Regions from separate parts of the Brevibacterium sp. genome, predicted to be linked through region 2. Evidence: predicted binding sites of a transcription regulator. Region 2 holds the regulator's gene; the other holds the start of a gene.

Region 1 (11,445 bases), on a different contig from region 2:
TCGCGGAAGGTGGTCATGGCGGTGGCGAACATGACGATGAGCGTGATGCCGATGACGAGTCCGATGACCGTGCGCGCGTTCCGGGTGGGATGGCGGGCGATCGTCGAGGCGGCCAACCGGGACACCGCGGTGCGCCCGCACAGCCAGCCCATCGCCGCCTGCAGGGGCGGCAGTATCCACGGGTGGCCGATGATGACGCCGAGGAATGTCAGGCTCGAGCCGAATGCGGTGAGCACCACGCTGATCACGCTGATTCGATGATCGGCGGCCCCGATCACGGCGTTGACGAGGAACGTCAGCCCCATGGACAGCAGAATCAGCGAGGCGGTGAGTCCGCCGAGTGAGGCGCGGGCATCCTCGGGCCGGAGCTCCACCACCTGCGAGGTCGCCTCGATCGGAGAGATCCCCGTGATGCGGCGCGCACCCAGGTACGCCGACAACCAGGTCACGATGATGGTGGCGAGGGCGGGAACGGCCATGGTCGGGGTGAGGAGGGCGACCTCCTCGGTGATGGCGTTGCCCAGATAATTCTGGGCCGCTTTCGCCAGCCCGGTCGATGCCGCGAAGGCGAGCACCGCGGCGGGAACGGAGATGATCAGTCCCTCCGCCGAGGCGGCCCTGCGCAGCCGTTTCGACGACGCCCCGATGAGGCGCAGCAGAGCCAACTGGCGACTGCGACCGGCGATGATGATCGAGAACGTATTCGCGATGACGATCGCGGAGACGAAGAGGGCAATGAGGAAGAAGGTGAACCCGACCATCGACAGCAGGTTCTGCGCGGTCTCGGATTCGGCGATGATCTTCTCGGACGACAGCCACGCCGTCAGGATCGCGATGCCCTGCATGATCGCGGTGCCGAAGAGGGCAGCGATGAAGACGACGAGGACGCTGGGGAGGAACTGCCGCGGGTTGGTTCGGATTTCGCGCAGCGGGTTCATCGGCTCACCGCGGATTCGGCGCGTTCGTCGATGTCGAGCATGGTCGAGGCGATCGCCTCAGCAGTGATCGCGTCGTTCAGTTCCGTCACCGGGGTGCCGTCAGCGATGAAGATCACGCGGTCCGCGTGGGCGGCGACGATCGGGTCGTGGGTGACGAGCACGATGGATTGGCCGAAGTCGCGGACGACCTCGACCATGATCGCCATGACTTCGCGGCCGGACTTCGCATCGAGGTTGCCGGTCGGTTCGTCGGCGAAGAGGATGTCGGGGCGGGTCGCAAGGGCTCGGGCGATGGCGGTGCGCTGCTGTTGTCCGCCGGAGAGCTCGTTGGGTCGGTGTTTGAGCCGGTCCTCCAACCCCAGGCGGTGGACGATCGTGGTGATCCAGGCACGCTCGTCGGCGTTCGGGCGACGATCGTCGAGTTCGAAGGGCAGCCGGATGTTCTCCTTGACGGTGAGCGTGGGCACGAGATTGAACGCTTGGAAGACGAATCCGATCCGGCGGCGGCGCAGGGCGGTGAGGTCGTCGTCGCGCAGCTTCGTGATCTCCTGTTCGCCGAGGTGGACCGTGCCCGAGGTGGGACGATCGAGTCCGGCGAGGACGTGCATGAGTGTTGATTTCCCCGAACCCGAGGGCCCCATCACCGCGGTCAGCTTGGCCGGTGCGATGTCGGTGCTGACCCCGCTGAGAGCCGTGACCGCTGCCCCTTTCGGATCGAAGACCTTCGAAACGTCGCGAAGTCGGGCAATGGGCATCGTCGGGCCGGTGGTCATGGATTCCTCATGCGTCGGTGCAAGCTGTCATTTCCAGACTAACGAGGATCAGCGCCCAGCAACATGAAAAGCGACTGGCCAGTAGGTGTGAGCCAGCTGTGTACAGCGGGTGCTCTGGCCGCGCGGCTTCCCTTGTTGGGCATCCTCGATCACGATGTGATCTTCCCCGACGGCGCGATCGTGCACAACCCCCTGCGGGTGCTGGCCAATGATGCCGGCGCCGAGGTGGTCTTCACTCTGTTCCGTCTGCCGGGAGTCGACGACGCCGAGTTCGACCGCGATGCCGACTTGGTTCGAGCCGACCTCGCCCGCCTGCGCGCTCATCTCTAAGCGAACCGCGCATAAGCACGACCGCGCCGGAGCGCCCTTCGTCCAGGCCTCGCGCGCGTGCACCAAGCCGACAACAACGACACATCCCCATGCCCGAGCACGCTCTAGACGGCACAAAGCGCGCAACCACGACTGGAGCACAGTGGCTTCAGGCTTTGTGTACACCTGTCTCTGAATTGCTCAGGTACTTCAGTGTGCATTTCAGAGCAGGGTGTGTCGAAAGTGGAATCCTGCGCGCCCGAGGCCCTTGAGCCTACCTGCGCGCGGAACGCAGCCGGCGATATGCGCGACGGGCGAACTCCGTGGTTCGGCGACCTGTGCTCTCCACGCGCCGGGCTGCTCGGACAGCAGGCTCTGCCTCGCGCCGCTCATCTCGTCGGCGGGCCTCGTCGCGTTCGGCGCGTAGGCGCTGCAGCTGCGACTTCACCGCCTGCACCTCTTCGTTCGCCCGTGCCGCCTTCCGGTCCTTGAGCGCCATCACCAGCCCGTAGTTCTGGACGGCGTTGAGACGTTCGCGGACTACGCCGATGTCGTCGACGTATGGGTTGTCGATCGCTTCGGCGTGGAAGAAGCCGGGTGCTTCGGTCTCCGCCGCTCCGGGGGTGTCGCCCAGCGTCTTCGCGACGACGAAGTCCCACCACTGCTGATGCTCAGCGCGGCGCTTCTGCGACTGTGCACTCAGTCGGCCCGTGAGCTCGTCTCGGTTTCCCACCGCTCCGACGGCAGTCGACACGATGTCGTCGACCGAATCGAGCGGCAACACGTAGTCCTCCATACCGACGTTCTCCGCAGCTCCCCTCATGCGGATGGACGAATAGAGGTTGGGGGCCAACGAGATGAGGGGAACGCCCGCAGCTCCGGCGAAGATCGCCGCGTGGTACCGGGTCCCGACGACCAGTTGGGCCTGCTCAGTCAGGGCGATGAGCTCTCGTGCGGTGAGCATCCGGGTGGGAACGACCTCAGCATGCCCGCTGCCCCGAGCGATCTTCGGGTCGGTGAGCTGGTCTCTCGTCTCCGGCGCTGGTGGCAGTGCTCCGCCGTGCGGCACAAGCAGCACCCACAGGCCGGTATCCTCGGCGAGCCGACGGGTGAGTTCCGCCAGTCGTGCGTGATAGTCGTCATCACTGAGCATCGGGGTCGAGGCCTTCTCGGCGAAGCTGGCCAGGATGAATGGACGTTCGGTCAGATCCGACACGGCAGACCGGTCCTCGTCGCGGGCTGTCAATGAGAACGCGTCGTCGACCTGACGGCGCACCGTCGCGGAGCCTCGTCCGAGATCGTCGACGAGCTGGGTCGTGTAGCTTTCGCGGGTTCCGACGAACTCCGCCTCGGCGAGGAGGTCGTGGACGATGTCCCGATCCTCGTCGTAGATGAGCGGGCCGAGAGTCTGGCTGGTCAACGCATACGGTTTGCCGAGGGCACGGGCGATCTTCGCCAGGGTCGCACGCTCGTAGATGTGTTGGGCGAACATCGAGTTGAGGTTGCCACCGCCCGCGATGAGGACGGCCGCGGAATTCCGGACTGCCTCAATGACGTCAATCGCCGGGTCATCTGCCTTCAGCGCATTCCGGTCTCCGGCGACGTAGTCGAGGATCTTCTTCATCCGAGAGGTATTGGGACGTCGGTCGCGCCTGAACCCGATGCGTCTGACAGCGTCGACGCCGTACATTTCGCTCGCGTGCTGGGGTTGACCGGCGATAAGCGTGATGGCGATATCCGCTCGGGCACGAAGCTCATCGATGGCCAGTTCCGTCATCGCCTCATCGCCGAGGTGGTAGAACCGGCTCCAGCCTACGTCGCCGATCATCGTAATTCTCTTCATGGATCCCTTGTTCACGTCATGCACTGCAGAACTTCAATCGAATGTTCCGATCACTGTAACGACAGCGATGCGTTCGCTCGTGAACAGCACCTGTCTCCGAGGTGAATACGTTCGCGTCGAAATCGACAACGGAGACAGCCGCGGAGGCAACCGCCCTGAACGCATTGAAAGGGTGGCGGGCCGTCTCGGCGAGGGTGCATACGCCGATGAATGCGACAGTGGCCCGGAACGTGATGTTCCGGGCCACTGTCGTGGTCAGAGATGACTCAGTCCGAGCGGATGGCTCAGTCCTCGTCCTCCTCTTCCTTCTTCTCGACAACCAGGGTCTCGGTGGTGAGAACCAGGGCGGCGATCGAAGCGGCGTTGCGCAGCGCCGAACGGGTGACCTTGACGGGGTCGATGATTCCGGCGCCGATGAGGTCGCCGTAGTCACCGATGGCGGCGTTGTAGCCCTGGCCGGAATCGAGGTCGGTCACCTTGGCGACGACGACGTAGCCGTCCTGGCCGGCGTTCTCGGCGATCCAGCGCAGCGGTTGGACGACTCCGCGCTTGACGATCTCGGCACCGGTGAGTGCGTCACCGGACAGTCCGAGGTCGTTGCCGTCGAGGACCTTCGCAGCGTGGATCAGAGCCGATCCACCGCCGGCGACGACACCCTCTTCGATGGCGGCTCGAGTAGCGGACACGGCGTCTTCGACGCGGTGCTTGCGCTCCTTGAGCTCCACCTCGGTGGCGGCGCCGACTTTGATGACGGCGACTCCGCCGGAGAGCTTGGCCAAGCGCTCCTGCAGCTTCTCGCGGTCCCAGTCGGAATCGGTGTTCTCGACCTCGGCGCGGATCTGAGCGACACGACCGGCAACAGCATCGTCGGCACCGGCACCATCGATGATGGTGGTGTTGTCCTTGGTGACGGTGATGGTGCGGGCGTTGCCGAGCTCTTCCAGAGTGACCTGGTCGAGCTTCATGCCCATGTCCGGTGTGACGACCTGGCCACCGGTGAGGACGGCGAGGTCCTCGAGGATGGCCTTGCGACGGTCACCGAAGCCGGGAGCCTTGACGGCGGCGACGTTGATGATTCCGCGCAGCTTGTTGACGACCAGGGTCGACAGAGCTTCACCCTCGATGTCCTCGGCGATGATGAACAGCGGCTTGCCGGCCTGCTGCACCTTCTCGAGGACTGGCAGGAGCTCCTGGATGTTGGAGATCTTGCCCTGGTTGATGAGGATGAGCGCGTCGGAGAGCACAGCCTCCTGGCGATCGGCATCGGTCACGAAGTGCGGCGACAGGAAGCCCTTGTCGAACTGCATTCCTTCGGTGATCTCGAGTTCGACGGACGCGGCCTGCGACTCGTCGATCGTGATGACGCCGTCCTTGCCGACCTTGTCGAAGGCATCGGCGATGAGCTTGCCGATCTCGGGCGACTGAGCCGACAGACCGGCGACGTGTGCGATCTCCGAAGAGTCGGCGACGTCGCGGGCGATCGTGCCCAGCTGCTGCGAGACGGCCTCGACGGCGGTCTCGATGCCGCGCTTGAGCTGTCCGGGTGCGGCACCTGCGGCAACGTTGCGCAGTCCTTCGTTGACGAAGGCCTGAGCGAGAACAGTCGCGGTGGTGGTTCCGTCACCGGCGATGTCGTTGGTCTTGGTGGCGACTTCCTTGGCCAGCTGTGCGCCGAGGTTCTCGTAAGGATCGTCGACCTCGACCTCACGGGCGATGGTGACACCATCGTTCGTGATCGTGGGAGCGCCCCACTTCTTGTCGAGCACGACGTTGCGGCCCTTGGGTCCCAGCGTCACCTTGACGGTGTCGGCCAGGGTGTTGACACCCTTTTCCAGTGCACGACGGGCTTCGTCGTTGAATTCCAATGATTTAGGCATTCGTCCTCCTGTCAGTGAAGTTGTCGTTCAGGGGATTCAGCCGATGACGGCGAGCACGTCGCGAGCCGAGAGCACGAGGAACTCTTCGCCTGCGTACTTGACTTCGGTGCCTCCGTACTTGGAGTAGATGACCTTGTCGCCGACGGCGACGTCGACCGGCACGCGGTTTCCGTTGTCAGCAACGCGGCCCGGGCCCACTGCGACAACTTCGCCTTCCTGAGGCTTTTCCTTGGCGGTTTCGGGAATGACCAGACCACTGGCGGTAGTCTGTTCTGCTTCGACCTGACGGATGACAATCCGATCTTCGAGTGGCTTGATGGAGACCGACATATCGGGCCCTCTCCCTTCGCTGGGTTCTATTTCATCGAGTCAGACGGCGGCTTATGCCATGAACCTCTCGTCGTCGCGGGTGCCGAGCGATTCGACCGTCTCATGAAACTGGCACTCAATGAGTGCTAGTGCTAATTCTGACTCTAGAACGCTCTTAGCACTCGGTCAACTTGAGTGCCAGCAATTCGTCATCCTCTGGGCGAAAGTTCAGATTGGGCCTGGAACCCGGGGTTGCCAGGCACCGAAAAGCGTGGGCCCCGAGGATCTCTCCTCGGGGCCCACGCTTCGTGCTGGCCGCCTCAGCTCAGTTGCCGATATCTGTTGTCAATGGCGGCCAGAGTTCATGGCCTCTACAGGCGCCCAGTCGGGGAACTCGGCCCTGATCTCAGATCAGGCGCAGGCCCACTGACCCCAGCCGGCTGCGGCCTGGAGCTTCTTGGCACGCTCGAACTGCTCCCGCGGGCTGGCATCGATCGGGTTGCCGCTGCCGCCCATGGACTGCCAGGTGGCGAGCTTGAACTGGAACAGACCGAAGTGCGCGCGGTTCGACTGGTTCACCGCACGGGGGTTGAAGTTCGACTCGCACTTGGCGACCTGGTACCACTTGGAACCGGGGCCGCCGAGCATCGCCTTGATCTCTGCGGTGCTCATGTCGCCGCCACCGGAGCCGGAGCCGCCGCCGGTGTTCGAGTCGCCGGAATCACCCGAACCGGAGTCACCCGAACCGGAGTCACCCGAACCGGAATCGCCTGAACTGGAGTCACCGGAATCGCCCGAACCGGAATCGCTGGAGTCACCCGAGTCGGAGCCGCCGGTGTCCGCCGGTTCTTCCTTCTTCTTGGTGCCCTGAATGACGACCTTGGTCTTGGGCTCGGAGAGGACCTTCTCGTCCTTCTTCTCCTTCTTGACCTCTTCGCCGTTGATCGTCTTGACCTTGTAAGTGACCTGCTTTTCGCCATCCTTACCTTCGGTCTCGACCTTGGTCTCACCCTCATAGAGGGAGTCGGACTTCTTGGTCTCGACCTTGGCCTTGATGGTCTGCTTGTCCTTGACGGTGTCGTTCTTCACGCGGTTGACGGTGAGCACCTGGCCGTCGGAGACCTCGGCGGACATCGGCACGGACAGGAAGTCGTCCTTGTTCAGCTTGACGCCCGTGTCCTTGAGGGCTTCCTTGGCGGTACCCACGGCGGCCGAGACCTTGTGGTCCTTACCATCGGCGACGACGGTGAGGTCCTTCGACGTGGTCACCTCGATGTCATTGCCCTCGTCCTTCAGCCGCTGGCCGGCCTTCGCATTGAGGTCGGCGCCCTTCGCGTCGACGCCGAGGTCGGCCAGAGCCTGACCGACGGTGTTCGCGTTGGTCCATTCGTCGGATTCCTTGCCATCGACGGACAGCGCCACCTTCTTCGCCGTGTTGACGGTGATCGTCATGTCACGGTCGACCTCGGTGCCCACGCCGGGCTTGACCTGGTCGCGCTTATCGACATCGATCTCATGGCTGTCGAGGATGTCCCCGACCGTTCCGCCGAAGGTCCGGATCTCCTCGGCCTGCCCGTTGACCTCCAAGGTCACAGGCTTGTTCATGGTCACAACTGCGCCCGTGCCACCGACGAGTCCGGTGATCACGACCGCCTGTGCAGCGATCTGAACCTTGCGGTTCTTCAGAAAATCAATCACAAAAATATCCCTGAGCAGAGTTTATCGACCCGTTCACTGTAACCGATTCGTTACACGGTTCGCAAAATATCACGGAAATGTAACGGTGTGAGTTTCCTGAGGGCGTGTCTGACCTGGAGTTCCCCATGTTTTAGGGGGCATTCCCGACCGTGACATCTCCTCGCCGAGGCGGCGCACCGATTCGTTACCTCGCTCACTGAGCCTGAGGCTCGGTCCAGCCCGACGGTCGCAGTGCGACACGCGCCAACGGTCGGTCGCTCATCGATCGGCTGGAGTTCTCATTCCCAGCTGCCGAGGGCCCGCTCCGCGTTGGTCCACACGGCAGCACACAGATCCTCTTCGCTCATCTCACGCACCTCGGCGAGTTTCCGCGCCGTGATCGCCGTGAGGTAGGGACCTCCCGGCTTCCCGCGATGCGGGTGCGGGGTGAGGAACGGTGCGTCGGTCTCCGTCAGCAGCAGCTCCAGTGGAGCCGCCGCCGCGGCCCGCCGCAGCTCATCGGCGTTCTTGAACGTGAGGTTTCCGGCGAACGACATGTAGTAGCCTTCCGCGGCGCACTCGCGGGCCATTGCCTCGTCACCGGAGTAGCAGTGGAAGATCGTGACTTCGGGGGCGCCTTCCTCCTTGAGGATGCGCAGCACATCAGCGTGTGCCTCCCGGTCGTGGATCTGCAGTGCACGTCCTGTGCGCTTGGCGATCTCGATATGGGCACGGAAGGAGCGCTGCTGCTTAGCGACGCCCTCCTCTGCTGTGCGGAAGTAATCAAGACCGGTCTCCCCCACCACACGCATGCGACCATGCGAGCTCACGAGCGATTCGATCTCGGTCAGCGCGTCGTCGAGCAGGCCGCGTTCGGCCAGCCGCGGTGCCTCGTTCGGGTGCAGGGCGGCTCCGCCGATCATCCACGTCCGCCCCTCGGCAGGAGGGGCGGGCACGGTGCGCGGGTCGGCCACCTCGGCGGGGGAATCCACTTGCGTGACCGCCTCGGCGGGGGTGCCTGAATATTGGGACGACACGAGCGCGGTCGTCCACCGGGCTGCCGGCAGGTCGCAGCCGATCTGGACGATGCGCCGGACTCCTGCCTCGGCGGCGGTGTCATGGAAGAAATCCAGCGTCGGGAACTCTTCGTCCGTCTCCGGGGTCACCTCGGGTTCCGGTTCGCCGGCGCCCAACGGCAGCCGCACACCCGTGCAGATGTCGAGGTGGGTGTGGGTGTCGACGATGGGGTGAGGCAGCGGTTCGGGCACCTGTGGATAGGTTCCGGCGGCGCGCGAGGCCATTATTCGGTCTCCTCCACGAACTTCGGGAACACGGGTTCGGGTTTCGGCAGGGGCGTGCCCGGCTCGAGCGGGAACCCGACGGCCGCGAACGACCGGGGATCCGCCTCGGCGGCGGCGATGCCATCGGCAGCGGCCTCGGCGACGTTCGGCGCCAGGGCAGCCGAAGCGTAGGCGGCACCGGCGGCGACGCCGATGCCCGCACCCGCCGACACGGTGCCCATCACCTCGGCGCCGGATCCGGAATCGACGGCGGTCGGCAGGACCTTCGCACCGGCCTCACCGACGCCGGCGGGCACACCGAGGAGGTCGAGGATCTTGCCCGCAGAATCGGGCATGACCGGCTGGATGAGGATGGAGATGATACGCACGACCTCGATCGTCACCCACAGCACGGTGGCCATGCGATCGGGGTCGGTCTTCTTCAGCTTCCACGGCTCCTGAGCGGAGAAGTAGCGGTTGGCCTCGGACAGCACCTTCCAGCAGGCCTCGACGTAGAGGTGGAGAGCCTGGGTGTCGACGTGGCGTCGGGCGGTCTCCGGTACGGCCCGGGCGAGGGCGAGGAGCCGCTCGTCCGCCTCACTGAGTTCGCCTGGCTGCGGGACCTGGGCGTCGCAGTTCTTCTGGATCATCGACAGCGAACGCTGGGCGAGGTTGCCGTATTCGTTGGCGAGGTCGGAGTTCTTGCGGGTGATGATCGAGTCCTTCGTGTACGAACCGTCGTGGCCGTAGGAGAACTCGCGGAAGAGGAAGAAGCGCAGGGTGTCCAGGCCGAAGGCGTCGACGAGGTCGAGGGGATCGACGACGTTGCCGACGGACTTCGACATCTTCTCACCGGAGTTGAAGAGGAAGCCGTGGGCGTGGACGCGCCCCGGCAGCTCGATACCGGCACTCATGAGGAACGCGGGCCAGTAGACCGAGTGGAAGCGGATGATGTCCTTGCCGATGATGTGGACGTCCGCGGGCCACCACTTGCTGAGGCGCTCCTGGTCATCGGGGTAGCCGGCGGCAGTGAGGTAGTTCGTCAGGGCGTCGATCCACACGTACATCACGTGCTTGTCGTTGCCCGGCACCGGCACACCCCAGTCGAAGGTGGTGCGGGAGACGGAGAGGTCCTTGAGCCCGGAGGAGACGAACGAGGCGATCTCGTTGCGGCGGGAGTCCGGACCGATGAACTCCGGGTGGTTCTTGTACAGCTCGAGCAGCTTGTCCTGGTACTTCGAGAGGCGGAAGAAGTAGGACTCCTCTTCGGTCCAGGTCACCTCGGTGCGGGTTTCCTTGGACAGCCGGACGCCGTCGACGACCTCGGTTTCGTCATCGGTGTAGAAGGCCTCGTCGCGCACGGAGTACCAGCCGGAGTACGTGTCGAGGTAGATGTCTCCGGCCTCTTCGAGCTTGCGCCAGATGGCCTGCGAGGCGGTGTAGTGGTCGTCGTCGGTGGTGCGGATGAACCGGTCGAAGGTCGAGCCGAGGGCGAGCTGGGTGTCGCGGAAGTTCTTCGCGTTGTCGTCAGCGAGTTCTTTGGGAGTGATGCCGAGCTTGTTCGCCGCCTGCAGCATCTTCAGTCCGTGCTCGTCCGTGCCGGTGCAGAAGAAGACATCGTGATTGTCCAGTCGCTTGAACCGGGCGATCGTGTCGGCCGCAATGTACTCATAGGCATGCCCGATGTGAATGGCCCCGTTGGGGTAGGCAATCGCTGTCGTCAAGTAGTAACCCATAGGGAACTCAGTCTAAGGGACGTGGCGCGACGGGCACGCATGGGTCCGTTTGCGGTGAGCGCGTGGGTCCGTTTGCGGTGAGCGCGTGGGTGTGTGACGGTGTGGGAACACGGCGCAGGCGGATGGCAGGTGCGGGAAGGTGTGCGGAAGGTGCGGAATGGATGCGCCGTAGGGCGCGTGGATACACCGTAGTGCGCATGGGCGCTTTTCAGGCGCTGCCCGTATCCGCGGCGGAATTACCGACTGCGGCCTTGAACTGGGCTCGACCTCCAGGTGGCGATAATCCACCTCCGCCGTCGGTGAGGTACAGGTTTCTTAGAACTGCCCACTGAACAACCTGTGCAATTCAAAGACAAGAGTGCCTTTCGCAGCTCTTGCCTTCCACACTGTTCGTGCCAGGAGCGGATCCACTCGTTTTCCCATAGACCACAGTGCAAAGCCTTTTTGGAGTTGCAGGCATCAGCACTACTTCAGAGTCGGTTTGCCCCGATAGTCCAATAGCTGCGGTGCCTGTGCGAACAGCTTCGTCTCAAACCGCTTCAAGTTCATGATGTCGCCGAACTCCAGATGCACGATTCGGAAGCCCATGTTCAACAACTCGTTCTGCTGGCGACCTTCATGCTTGATTCGCTCGCCCCCGAAGTCGGCGTATTTCTGACCTCCGTCGAATGCGAGCACAGTGTTGGTTTGCCGGTGCAGGAAA
Region 2 (10,190 bases):
TGACCGGGGACCCGGTCTGTCAACGAAAGGGCGTTCATGTCACCTCAGGTGAATCAGGAAGCTGCACAGCGGATCTCACCGTCTGCCACCTCACCCGAGCTGATTCGCAATTTCTGCATCATCGCTCATATCGACCATGGCAAATCGACCCTGGCCGACCGCATGCTCCAGATGACCGGTGTCGTCGAGAACCGCGATATGCGCGCCCAGTACCTCGACCGGATGGACATCGAACGCGAACGCGGAATCACCATCAAGTCCCAGGCCGTGCGCATGCCGTGGGAACACGGGGACACTCCGTACGCGCTCAACATGATCGACACTCCCGGCCACGTCGACTTCAGCTACGAGGTCTCGCGGTCCCTGGCCGCCTGTGAAGGCGCGCTGCTGCTCGTCGACTCCGCTCAGGGCATCGAAGCCCAGACGCTGGCCAACCTGTACCTGGCCATGGAGAACGATCTGACGATCATCCCCGTGCTCAACAAGATCGACCTGCCGGCCGCACAGCCGGAGAAGTACGCGGACGAGCTCGCCAACCTCATCGGCTGCGAACCCGAGGACTGCCTGCTCGTGTCCGGCAAGACCGGTGAAGGCGTCGAAGAGGTCCTCGACCGCATCATCACCGATATCCCCGCTCCTGTCGGCGACGCCGACGCCCCGGCCCGCGCCATGATCTTCGACTCCGTCTACGACACCTACCGCGGTGTGGTCACCTATGTTCGGCTCGTCGACGGTTCCCTCAAGCCGCGTGAGAAGATCGAGATGATGTCGACCGGCAGCACTCACGAACTGCTCGAGATCGGTGCCTCCTCACCCGAGCCGAAGGCGACGAAGGGCCTCGGCGTCGGTGAGGTCGGCTATCTCATCACCGGGGTGAAAGATGTCCGGCTGTCGAAGGTCGGCGACACCGTCACGCTGGCCGCGTCTCCCGCATCGGAACCGCTCGAGGGGTACAAGGAGCCGCAGCCGATGGTGTATTCGGGCCTGTTCCCGATCGACGGCTCGGACTACCCGGTGCTGCGTGACGCGCTGGACAAGATCAAACTCAACGATGCCTCCCTGGCATACGAGCCCGAGACGTCCACGGCGCTGGGCTTCGGCTTCCGCTGCGGCTTCCTCGGCCTCCTGCACCTCGAGGTCCTCCGCGATCGGCTCGAGCGCGAATACGACCTCGACCTCATCTCGACGGCACCGAGCGTGATCTACGACGTGACCATGGAGGACGGGACCGAGACGACGGTGACGAACCCGAGCGAATTCCCCACGGGCAAGGTCAAGGAAGTCAGAGAACCCATGGTCCGGGCGACGATCCTCACTCCGAGCGACTACATCGGTGCGGTGATGGAGCTGTGCCAGACCCGTCGGGGCAACCTGCAGGGCATGGACTACCTGTCCTCGGACCGCGTGGAGATCCGCTACCGCCTGCCGCTGGCAGAGATCGTCTTCGACTTCTTCGACCAGCTCAAATCACGGACCAAGGGCTATGCGACGCTCGACTATTCCGATGACGGGGAGGATCCGTCGGATCTCGTCAAGGTCGATATCCTGCTGCACGGCGACCAGGTCGATGCGTTCTCGGCGATCGTCCACCGCGACAATGCCTACTCCTACGGTGTGGCGATGGCAGGCAAGCTGCGCAAGCTCATTCCGCGCCAGCAGTTCGAGGTGCCCATCCAGGCGGCCATCGGCTCTCGCATCATCGCCCGTGAGACCATCCGTGCCATCCGCAAGGACGTGCTGTCGAAGTGCTACGGCGGCGATATCAGCCGTAAGCGCAAGCTGCTCGAGAAGCAGAAGGAGGGCAAGAAGAGGATGAAGGTGGTCGGCACCGTCGAGGTCCCGCAGGAAGCCTTCATCGCGGCCCTGTCCTCCGACGAGCCGGAGACGAAGGACAGCAAGAAGTAAGTGCCCGCACAACCGACCGGTGAGGTCCCTCCGCGCGACGGTTCGCTGCCGACTTCGGCGGGGATCGGGGCCGCTGAGCGAGGGCTGAGCCTCTACATCCACGTCCCGTACTGCCGGGTCCGCTGCGGCTACTGCGACTTCAACACCTACACCGCCGACGACCTCGGCCCGGGCGCGTCCCGTGAGGACTACCGCGGAAACCTCGCCCGTGAGCTCGATCTGTCCGTGTCCACCCTCGCCGAGGCTGGGGCGGGCGACCGTGAGGTCTCGACGATCTTCTTCGGCGGGGGCACCCCGACGCTGCTCGCAGCCGACGTGCTCGCCGGGGTGATGGACGATGTCCGCGCCCGCTTCCGCCTGGCCGAGACCGTCGAAGTCACCACCGAAGCCAACCCCGACACCCTGGATCCTGCCTATATCGCGACTCTCGCCGGAGCCGGTGTCAACCGGATCTCCATGGGTATGCAGTCGGCCGTGCCGCATGTGCTCGCGACCTTGGACCGCACCCATGATCCGGAGAAGATCCCCGAGGTGGCTCGCTGGGTCAAGGACGCCGGACTCGAACTCAGCCTCGACCTCATCTACGGCACCCCGGGGGAGTCGTTCGCCGATTGGCGTCGCTCGCTGGAGGTTGCCCTGTCCAACGAGGTCGATCACATCTCGGCGTATTCCCTCATCGTCGAACCGGGAACGAAGATGGGCGCGATGGTGCGCCGCGGCGAACTGCCGATGCCCGATGAGGACGACTTGGCCGACAAATACGAGATCGCCGACGCCGCGATCTCCGCCGCCGGTCTGCATTGGTACGAGGTGAGCAATTGGTCGACCGGTCCCGATACGCGCTGTGAACACAATCTGGCCTATTGGCGCAATGCCGACTGGTGGGGCTTCGGGCCGGGCGCCCACTCCCATGTCGGGGGTGTGAGGTTCTGGAACGCCAAACATCCGCGTGCCTGGGCCGACCGGCTCGTGGCGGGGCAGTCCCCGTCGATCGGTCGGGAGGTCCTCGATGATCGGACCCGGGAGATCGAGCGGATCATGCTCGCCGCTCGGATCGACCGTGAGCTGCGCCTGGACTCTCTGGCTCCGGGCAGCCAGCAGGCGATCAGAACCTTCGTCGGACAGGGTCTGCTCGACGCGGATGGCGCCGCGGCCGGCTGGTTCCAGCCGACTCTGCAGGGACGTCTCATGGCCGACTATATGGTGCGCATCCTCACCGAATACGTGTGAACGAGTCTCGCCCCGCCATCCGGATCGGGCGGCGGGGCGAGCTGCTCAGCGAATCTGCGCCGGTGGGACTCTCGGGCTGCGTCAGCTCACTTGATCCAGTTCGGAGTCATCGGGATTCGGTAGCCCTCACCGCGGTTGGCTGCCATTCCGGCGATGATCTCGATGACGATCATGTAGATCGAGAGCACCGGCAGGAGCAGCAGGATGAGGAAGCCGATGCCGACGATCGTGAGGATTCCGCCGATCAGTCCGATGCCGAATCCGGCGATGACACCGATGATCAGCAGGTTGAGCGACTGTGCGCCATGATGACGCAGGAACGGCGACTTGTCCTTGTTGATGATGAAGAGGATGAGGGTGACGATCCAGCCGACGCCGACGACGTAGGTGGCGGCGTGTGCGAGGTGTGACCACAGTGCGGTGGTGCGTTCGCTCTGGTCGGCGTTCCAGAATCCGAGTGAGTTCGGACCGTAGGCGGCATCCGGAAGTTCTGCTCCCATGGGAACACCGGCGGCAGCCGACTGCGCCGAGGATGCTCCCTGGAATCCGTATCCCGCCTGCGGCTGTCCCTGGGGAGCGCCGAAAGGCTGCTGGGAGCCGTAGCCGGGCTGCGAGCCGTAGGCCGGATTCTGCTGCGGGGAGCCGTGCCCGGCGTGGGGCTGCTGAGAGCCGAAGCCGGGCTGAGATCCCTGCTGAGGGTTCTGCGGCTGCGAGCCGTACTGGGTCTGACCATTCTGCTGCGGCTGCGAACCCTGCTGCGGCTGCTGCGCTTGCGGCTGCTGTGAGCCCGACTGCGGGGAATAGTTCGGGGGCATCGGCTGTGACTGTCCGTTGTTCGGCTGCTGCGGGTTGTCCGACATGAGAGTCCCTTCAGAGTGTGCGATCACTCCACATTAACCCAGGGAGTGCGGGCTGTCCCAGAGTGCGCGGGGTGACGGGGGATGGTCACTTCACGAAGTTGATGGTGAGCGGAAACCTATACCCCTCGCCCCTGTTCGCTGCGACGGCGGCAATGATGTAGAGGACGCAGTAGACGAGTGGGACGATGACCGCGGCGTACATGATGATGATGCCGATCCCGAAGGTCACCAATGCGAGGATGAAACCGAGGATGCCGAAGACGAAGAGGGCTGCGAAGGTGACGATCGTGTTCGTGATCATCGCGTTGAGTCCCTGACGCGAATGCTCGCGGACGAACGGCGACTCGTCCTTCTTCACGAGGAACATGATGAGCGGCATGAACCCGAACAGAAGCGCGCCGAGGTGGGTCCACAGAGCCGTGGTCCGGTCGGGTTCGGGGGCCATCCAGAACTGTTCGGAGCCGGGTCCGTACGCCTGCTCGGGCAGGGAGCGGGAGTCGAACATCGCCGGGTTGTGCATCTGCGGCATGCCGTAACCCGGCTGCGCGCCAAATCCAGTCTGCCCACCGTACCCCGGCTGACCACCGTACCCCGGCTGACCGCCGTAACCAGGCTGCGCGCCGAACGACTGTTGTGAGCCGTAGCCCGTCTGACCACTGTGCGTCTGCGGCCGAGAATACTGCTGGCCCTGCGGCGCGTAGGGCTGCTGCGGGCCCGACGCCTGAGAGTAGTTCGGCGGCATCGGTCGGCTGCCCGGCTGCTCGGGGTGGTGCGACATGGGGATCCTTTCGAAGAACGCTTGCCCTCCAGACTAGCCGAGCCCCGCGTCCCGAGGATGTCGGGAAAGCCTCACTCCTGTGACAGTTTCGGCACACGCCGACAGCTCGCCGTGACCACCACGGGCCACCGACGCACCACCGAAGTCAATCAGCCGACGGTGACGAAGTCGATGAGCTCCTCGACCCGACCCGACAGCGTCGGTTCGACATCGGCGATCGTGCTCACCTTCCCGAGGATGCGCACCCACCCGCGAGCGACATCTCGATGGTCGGCGTGCGGCCATCCGATGCGCCGGAGGATTCCCGTCTTCCAGTCCTCACCGCGGGGGACGACCGGCCATTGCCGGATGCCGACGACATGGGGCTTCACCGCCTGCCAGATATCGACGTAGGGGTGGCCGATGATGTGGACGACGTCGCGGTAGCGCGGATCGGCACGGACCGCCTCGGCGATCTTCGATTCCTTCGTCCCGGTCACCAGGTGATCGGCGAGGACACCGACCCGATGGTCCCGATCCGGACCGAAGGCTGCGAGCTTGTCGGCGACGTCGTCGAGACCGCCCAGGGGTTCGACGACGACGCCTTCGATGCGCAGATCATCGCCCCAGATCTTCTCGACGAGTTCGGCATCGTGCTTGCCCTCCACCCAGATCCGCGACCCGCGGGCCACTCGAGCCTTCGCACCGACCACGGCGCGAGACCCGGAAGCCGTCCGCCCGGGCTGCTGCGCCTTCTTCTTCGGCAGCTGCACATCGACGGGCTGTCCTTCGAGGAGGAAACCCGGTCCCAGCGGAAAGGCACGGACCTTGCCGACGCGGTCCTCGAGCTTGACGACGACACCGGCCGTGGTCTTCTCCGCGCCGACGACAGCACCGACATAGCCGCTCATCGCATCCTCGAGAACCATGCCCAGGCCGAGCTCGACCTGACGGGACTTCTGCGGACGGTGCGACGACGGCGAGGAACCGGAGAGCACATCGGGGCCATAGCGATCAAAAGCATTCACGGGCACCCACCATAATCAAGGACGGTCCCGCAGGCGCGCAGACCCGCAGGTCACCCCCAGAAATGAATTCCGGGGACGAGAAGCGTAGAATTGGCACTCAGGCTCAAGGAGTGCCAAGTATCGGCACGGGACCGTGATCGGCTGAAGAGACGGAGAGGAGAACCGCGATGAACGACAGCAGACGTGCACAGGTGCTGCGCGCCATCGTCGAGGACTTCGTCGCCACCAACGAACCCGTGGGATCGAATGCGATCGTCCAGCGCCACACCCTCGGCGTCTCCCCGGCCACGATCCGCAACGATATGGCCCAGCTCGAGCACGAAGGCTATATCGCCCAACCCCACACCTCGGCCGGTCGGATCCCCACCGACCTCGGCTACCGGATGTTCGTCGACCGCATCGACGAGTTCAAACCGCTGACCACCGCCGAGCGCCGCGCGATCTTCCAGCTCATCGACGGCGATGTCGACCTCGACGAGATGCTCGACCGCACCGTCCGCGTGCTCTCCGGCCTCACCCGCCAGGTGGCGCTCATCCAATACCCGACGGTGTCGCGGGCGCGCATCAAACACGTCGAGATCGTCGGCCTCGGCCCCGGCCGGATCCTCGTCGTCCTCATCACCGACGCCGGTCAGGTCGAGCAGAAGTCCGTGATCACCCCGACCCCGCTCGACGAGGATGCCGTCCGCGGGCTGCGCGACCAGATCAATGCCGATTTCGCCGGACGCACGCTCGCGCAGGTCTTCGGTTCGTCCCCCACCGCCGAGGCGGTCGCCGCCGAATCGAGCGAGTCGGCGGGACGTGACGAGTCCGGACTCACACAGGTCAGGGCCGCCGTCGTCGACCTCGTCGCCGCGACCCGCGAAGAGCGCATCATCATGGCCGGGACTGCGAACCTCGCCCGTTCCGGCAGCGAATTCGGAGAGAAGATGGCCCCGATCCTCGAAGCCTTCGAGGAGCAGGTGGTCCTGCTCCGGCTGCTCACCTCGATGGCAGAGGACCATGGGGGGATCAGCGTGCGCATCGGGCGTGAGAATACTCACGAATCGTTCAGTTCGACTTCCGTCGTCGCCGCCGAATATGGTCATGACGCGGGTTCGTCGGCCAGACTGGCGGTGCTCGGCCCGACCCGGATGGACTATCCGACGACGATCTCGGCAGTCCGTGCCGTCGCGAAGTACGTGTCCTCGATCCTCGACCGAGGGTAGGGCCGGTGCAGTGACGACGACCAGGGGTGCCCGCAGTCGGGCAGCACGCAACCGGTGAGTACCGCGCAGGAGCGCAGCCACCACCACGAACAGAGAAGACCACTACGTCAGGGAGAGAGAAGTTTCTGTGGCCGATCACTATGAAACACTCGGAGTGTCCAAAGACGCTTCCGCGGCTGAGATCAAGTCGTCGTACCGGAAGCTGGCACGCAAGTACCACCCGGACGTCAATCCCGGTCACGAAGACGAATTCAAAGCCATCTCACTGGCCTACGACGTGCTCTCGGATCCGGAGAAGCGCCGCAACTACGATATGGGCGGCGGCGAGAACGGTCAGGGCTTCCCCGCCGGCGGCGGCTTCGGCGGATTCGGCGACATCTTCGAGACCTTCTTCGGCGGTGGCGGCGGACAGGCCGGAGGCCCCATCCCGCGCACACAGCGCGGCAAGGACGCCCTCGTCGGCGTCAACATCGACTTGAAGACCGCGGCCTTCGGCGGCACCGTCGATCTCGACGTGACCACTGCGGTCGTCTGCGACACCTGTTCGGGTGCCGGCACGCAGGAGGGCACGAAGATCGAGACCTGCTCGCTGTGCCACGGCGCCGGCAGCGTCCAGCGCATGACGCGGACCCTGCTGGGCCAGATGGTCACGAACCAGACCTGCAACTCCTGCCACGGCTTCGGCACCGTCATCCCCAACCCCTGCCTCAACTGCCAGGGCGACGGACGCGTGCGCAAGCAGCGGACCATGAAGATCCGCATCCCCGCCGGAGTCTCCGACGGCACCCGCATCCAGCTGTCCAGCCAGGGAGAGGTCGGTCCCGGCGGCGGACCCGCCGGTGATCTCTTCGTCGAGGTCATGGTCACCCGCCACGAGGTCTTCCAGCGCGACGGCGACAACCTCCGGGCCGCCGTCTCGGTGCCGATGACCGCAGCGACCCTGGGAGCGACCATCCCGTTCGAGACCTTCGACGGCACCCAGGACCTCACCATCGCCGCCGGCACCCAGTCCGGCACCGTCGTCAAACTCCCCGGACTCGGCGCCTCCCGCCTGCGCTCGGAGACTCGCGGCGACCTGCTCATCACCGTCGACGTCCTCACCCCGGACACCCTCGACGACGAACAGCGCGAACTGCTCGAGAAGCTCGCCGAACTGCGCGGAGAGGAAGCACCGCGGGCCCAGATCTCGACGGAGAACCGCGGAATGTTCTCCCGCATGCGTGAGAGGTTCGCCGGTCGGTGAGTCTTCCCGTATTCCGCTCCGCCACCGCCGCCGAGGCGGTCGTCGGGTCCGCTCTCACCCTCGGTGAGGACGTGGCCGGGCACGCGGTGCGGGTGCGTCGGATCGGTCCCGGCGAGGACATCGACATCGTCGACGGGGACGGCACACGGGTGCGCGGAACCGTCACGGCCGCCTCGACGAGCGAGCTGACGATCGACGTCACCGCGGTGACGCACGAGGACAGCACCGGCCCACGCCTCGTGCTCGTCCAGGCCCTGGCCAAGGGCGACCGAGACCTGCAGGCGATCGAAACGGCCACGGAGATCGGCGTCGACGACGTCATTCCCTGGGCCGCCGAACGTTCGATCGCCGACTGGCCGGCGAAGAAGCGGGAGAAGATGGCCGCGAAATGGGAGAACCTGCTGAATGCGGCCTCCCTGCAGGCCAGACGCTCCCGGTTTCCGGTGCTGCGCGAACTCGTCCGCGGGGCCTCCCTGGCCACAGCCTTCGACGAGTCCGATGCGGTCTTCGTCCTCCACGAGACCGCTCAGCGCAGACTCTCCGCAGCGCTGGCCGATCTGATCGCGGAGGGCAATTCGCCGCTGCCGGAGCGCATCGTCTTCGTCGTCGGGCCCGAAGGCGGCATCAGCGACGGCGAACTCGCAGCCTTGACCGGCCGTGGAGCGAGACCGGTGCTGCTGGGACCGACGATCCTGCGTTCGTCATCGGCAGGACCCGCCGGTCTCGTCCTGGCCCAGAATTCATTGGGCCGTTGGTGAGACACCGGACTAGGATGGAAGCACACTCTGGCGCCGCCGGTGACGGTGCGCCCACTTGCAAAGGAACATTCTGGACATCACTCCACCGAACCCGAACGCCATGAACCCCACCGACTCGGACGCCGCCGCACCCGGCGACGGTGCCGCGGGCAATGATGCCGTGACGGACACACGCGACGCCGAACGCGACACCGTGCGGCTGGTCATCCCGGACTCCATCGACCTCGTCGCCTTCTTCGGCCCCGGAGAGTCGAATCTGCGCGCCCTGGAGAAGACCTTCGACGACCTCGACATCCACGTCCGGGCCAATCAGGTCCAGGTCACCGGTGACCCCCAGCGTGTCGAAGCCTTCGTCAGCGTCATCGGGGAACTCAAGAAGCTGCACACGGCCGGCCATCGCATCAACGAAGAGACGATCGAGAGGGTCACGACGTTCTCCTCCGAGGGAGCGGCCGCCTCGGCGGTGCTCGGCACGGACATCCTCTCCACCAGGGGAAAGTCGATCCGTCCGAAGACGATGGGCCAGCACGACTACGTCAGGGCCATCCGCAACCACACGATCACCTTCGGCATCGGTCCGGCCGGAACCGGCAAGACCTACCTGGCGATGGCGATGGCCGTCAACGCCCTCCAGCACAAAGAGGTCTCGCGGATCATCCTCACCCGGCCTGCCGTCGAAGCCGGCGAATCCCTGGGCTATCTGCCCGGCACGCTCAACGACAAGATCGACCCGTATGTGCGTCCGCTCTATGACGCCCTCCACGACATGGTCGATCCCGAATCGATCCCGCTGCTCATCGAGACCGGCACGATCGAGGTCGCTCCCTTGGCCTATATGCGCGGGCGCACCCTCAACGACGCGTTCATCATCCTCGACGAAGCCCAGAACACGACGGCCGAGCAGATGAAGATGTTCCTCACCCGCCTCGGCTTCGGATCGCGCATGGTCGTCACCGGTGACATCTCCCAGATCGACCTGCCGGGCAAGACCCGCAGCGGACTCAAGGTCGTCCGCGACATCCTCGACGGCATCGATGACCTGCAGTTCTGCGAACTGGGCAGCAAGGACGTCGTCCGGCATTCGCTGGTGACGAAGATCGTCGAAGCCTACGACCTGTGGGGGAGTGCCGAATGAACACCGAGATCCTCAATGAGACCGACGCCGAGGTGGACCTCGACGAAGTCGTGGCCCTGACCGAAT

The links. The regulator HrcA, encoded in region 2, represses chaperone genes, less so after heat shock. The targets are predictions, from matches to a motif close to TTNGCACTCGNNNNNNNCGAGTGCNAA.
Region 1: a site for HrcA is predicted at 6,225-6,251, ahead of groES (co-chaperone GroES). Genes of this name have one in related genera too.

The regions. Positions count from the first base shown of each region.
Region 1 is NZ_JBQDYQ010000015.1:15,185-26,629, reverse strand. It holds gene ACTIIH_RS06450 (ABC transporter permease) at 1-938, opposite strand, end outside; gene ACTIIH_RS06445 (ABC transporter ATP-binding protein) at 935-1,711, opposite strand; gene ACTIIH_RS06440 (hypothetical protein) at 1,799-2,041, shown strand; gene ACTIIH_RS06435 (polysaccharide pyruvyl transferase family protein) at 2,295-3,863, opposite strand; gene groL (chaperonin GroEL) at 4,148-5,740, opposite strand; gene groES (co-chaperone GroES) at 5,777-6,070, opposite strand; gene ACTIIH_RS06420 (ubiquitin-like domain-containing protein) at 6,461-7,747, opposite strand; gene ACTIIH_RS06415 (TatD family hydrolase) at 8,026-9,027, opposite strand; gene metG (methionine--tRNA ligase) at 9,027-10,742, opposite strand; gene ACTIIH_RS06405 (hypothetical protein) at 11,208-11,445, opposite strand, start outside.
Region 2 is NZ_JBQDYQ010000059.1:5,893-16,082, reverse strand. It holds gene lepA (translation elongation factor 4) at 37-1,905, shown strand; gene hemW (radical SAM family heme chaperone HemW) at 1,906-3,135, shown strand; gene ACTIIH_RS13570 (DUF4870 domain-containing protein) at 3,222-3,995, opposite strand; gene ACTIIH_RS13565 (DUF4870 domain-containing protein) at 4,081-4,773, opposite strand; gene ACTIIH_RS13560 (DUF3097 family protein) at 4,923-5,786, opposite strand; gene hrcA (heat-inducible transcriptional repressor HrcA) at 5,948-6,988, shown strand; gene dnaJ (molecular chaperone DnaJ) at 7,116-8,231, shown strand; gene ACTIIH_RS13545 (16S rRNA (uracil(1498)-N(3))-methyltransferase) at 8,228-8,989, shown strand; gene ACTIIH_RS13540 (PhoH family protein) at 9,090-10,124, shown strand; gene ybeY (rRNA maturation RNase YbeY) at 10,121-10,190, shown strand, end outside.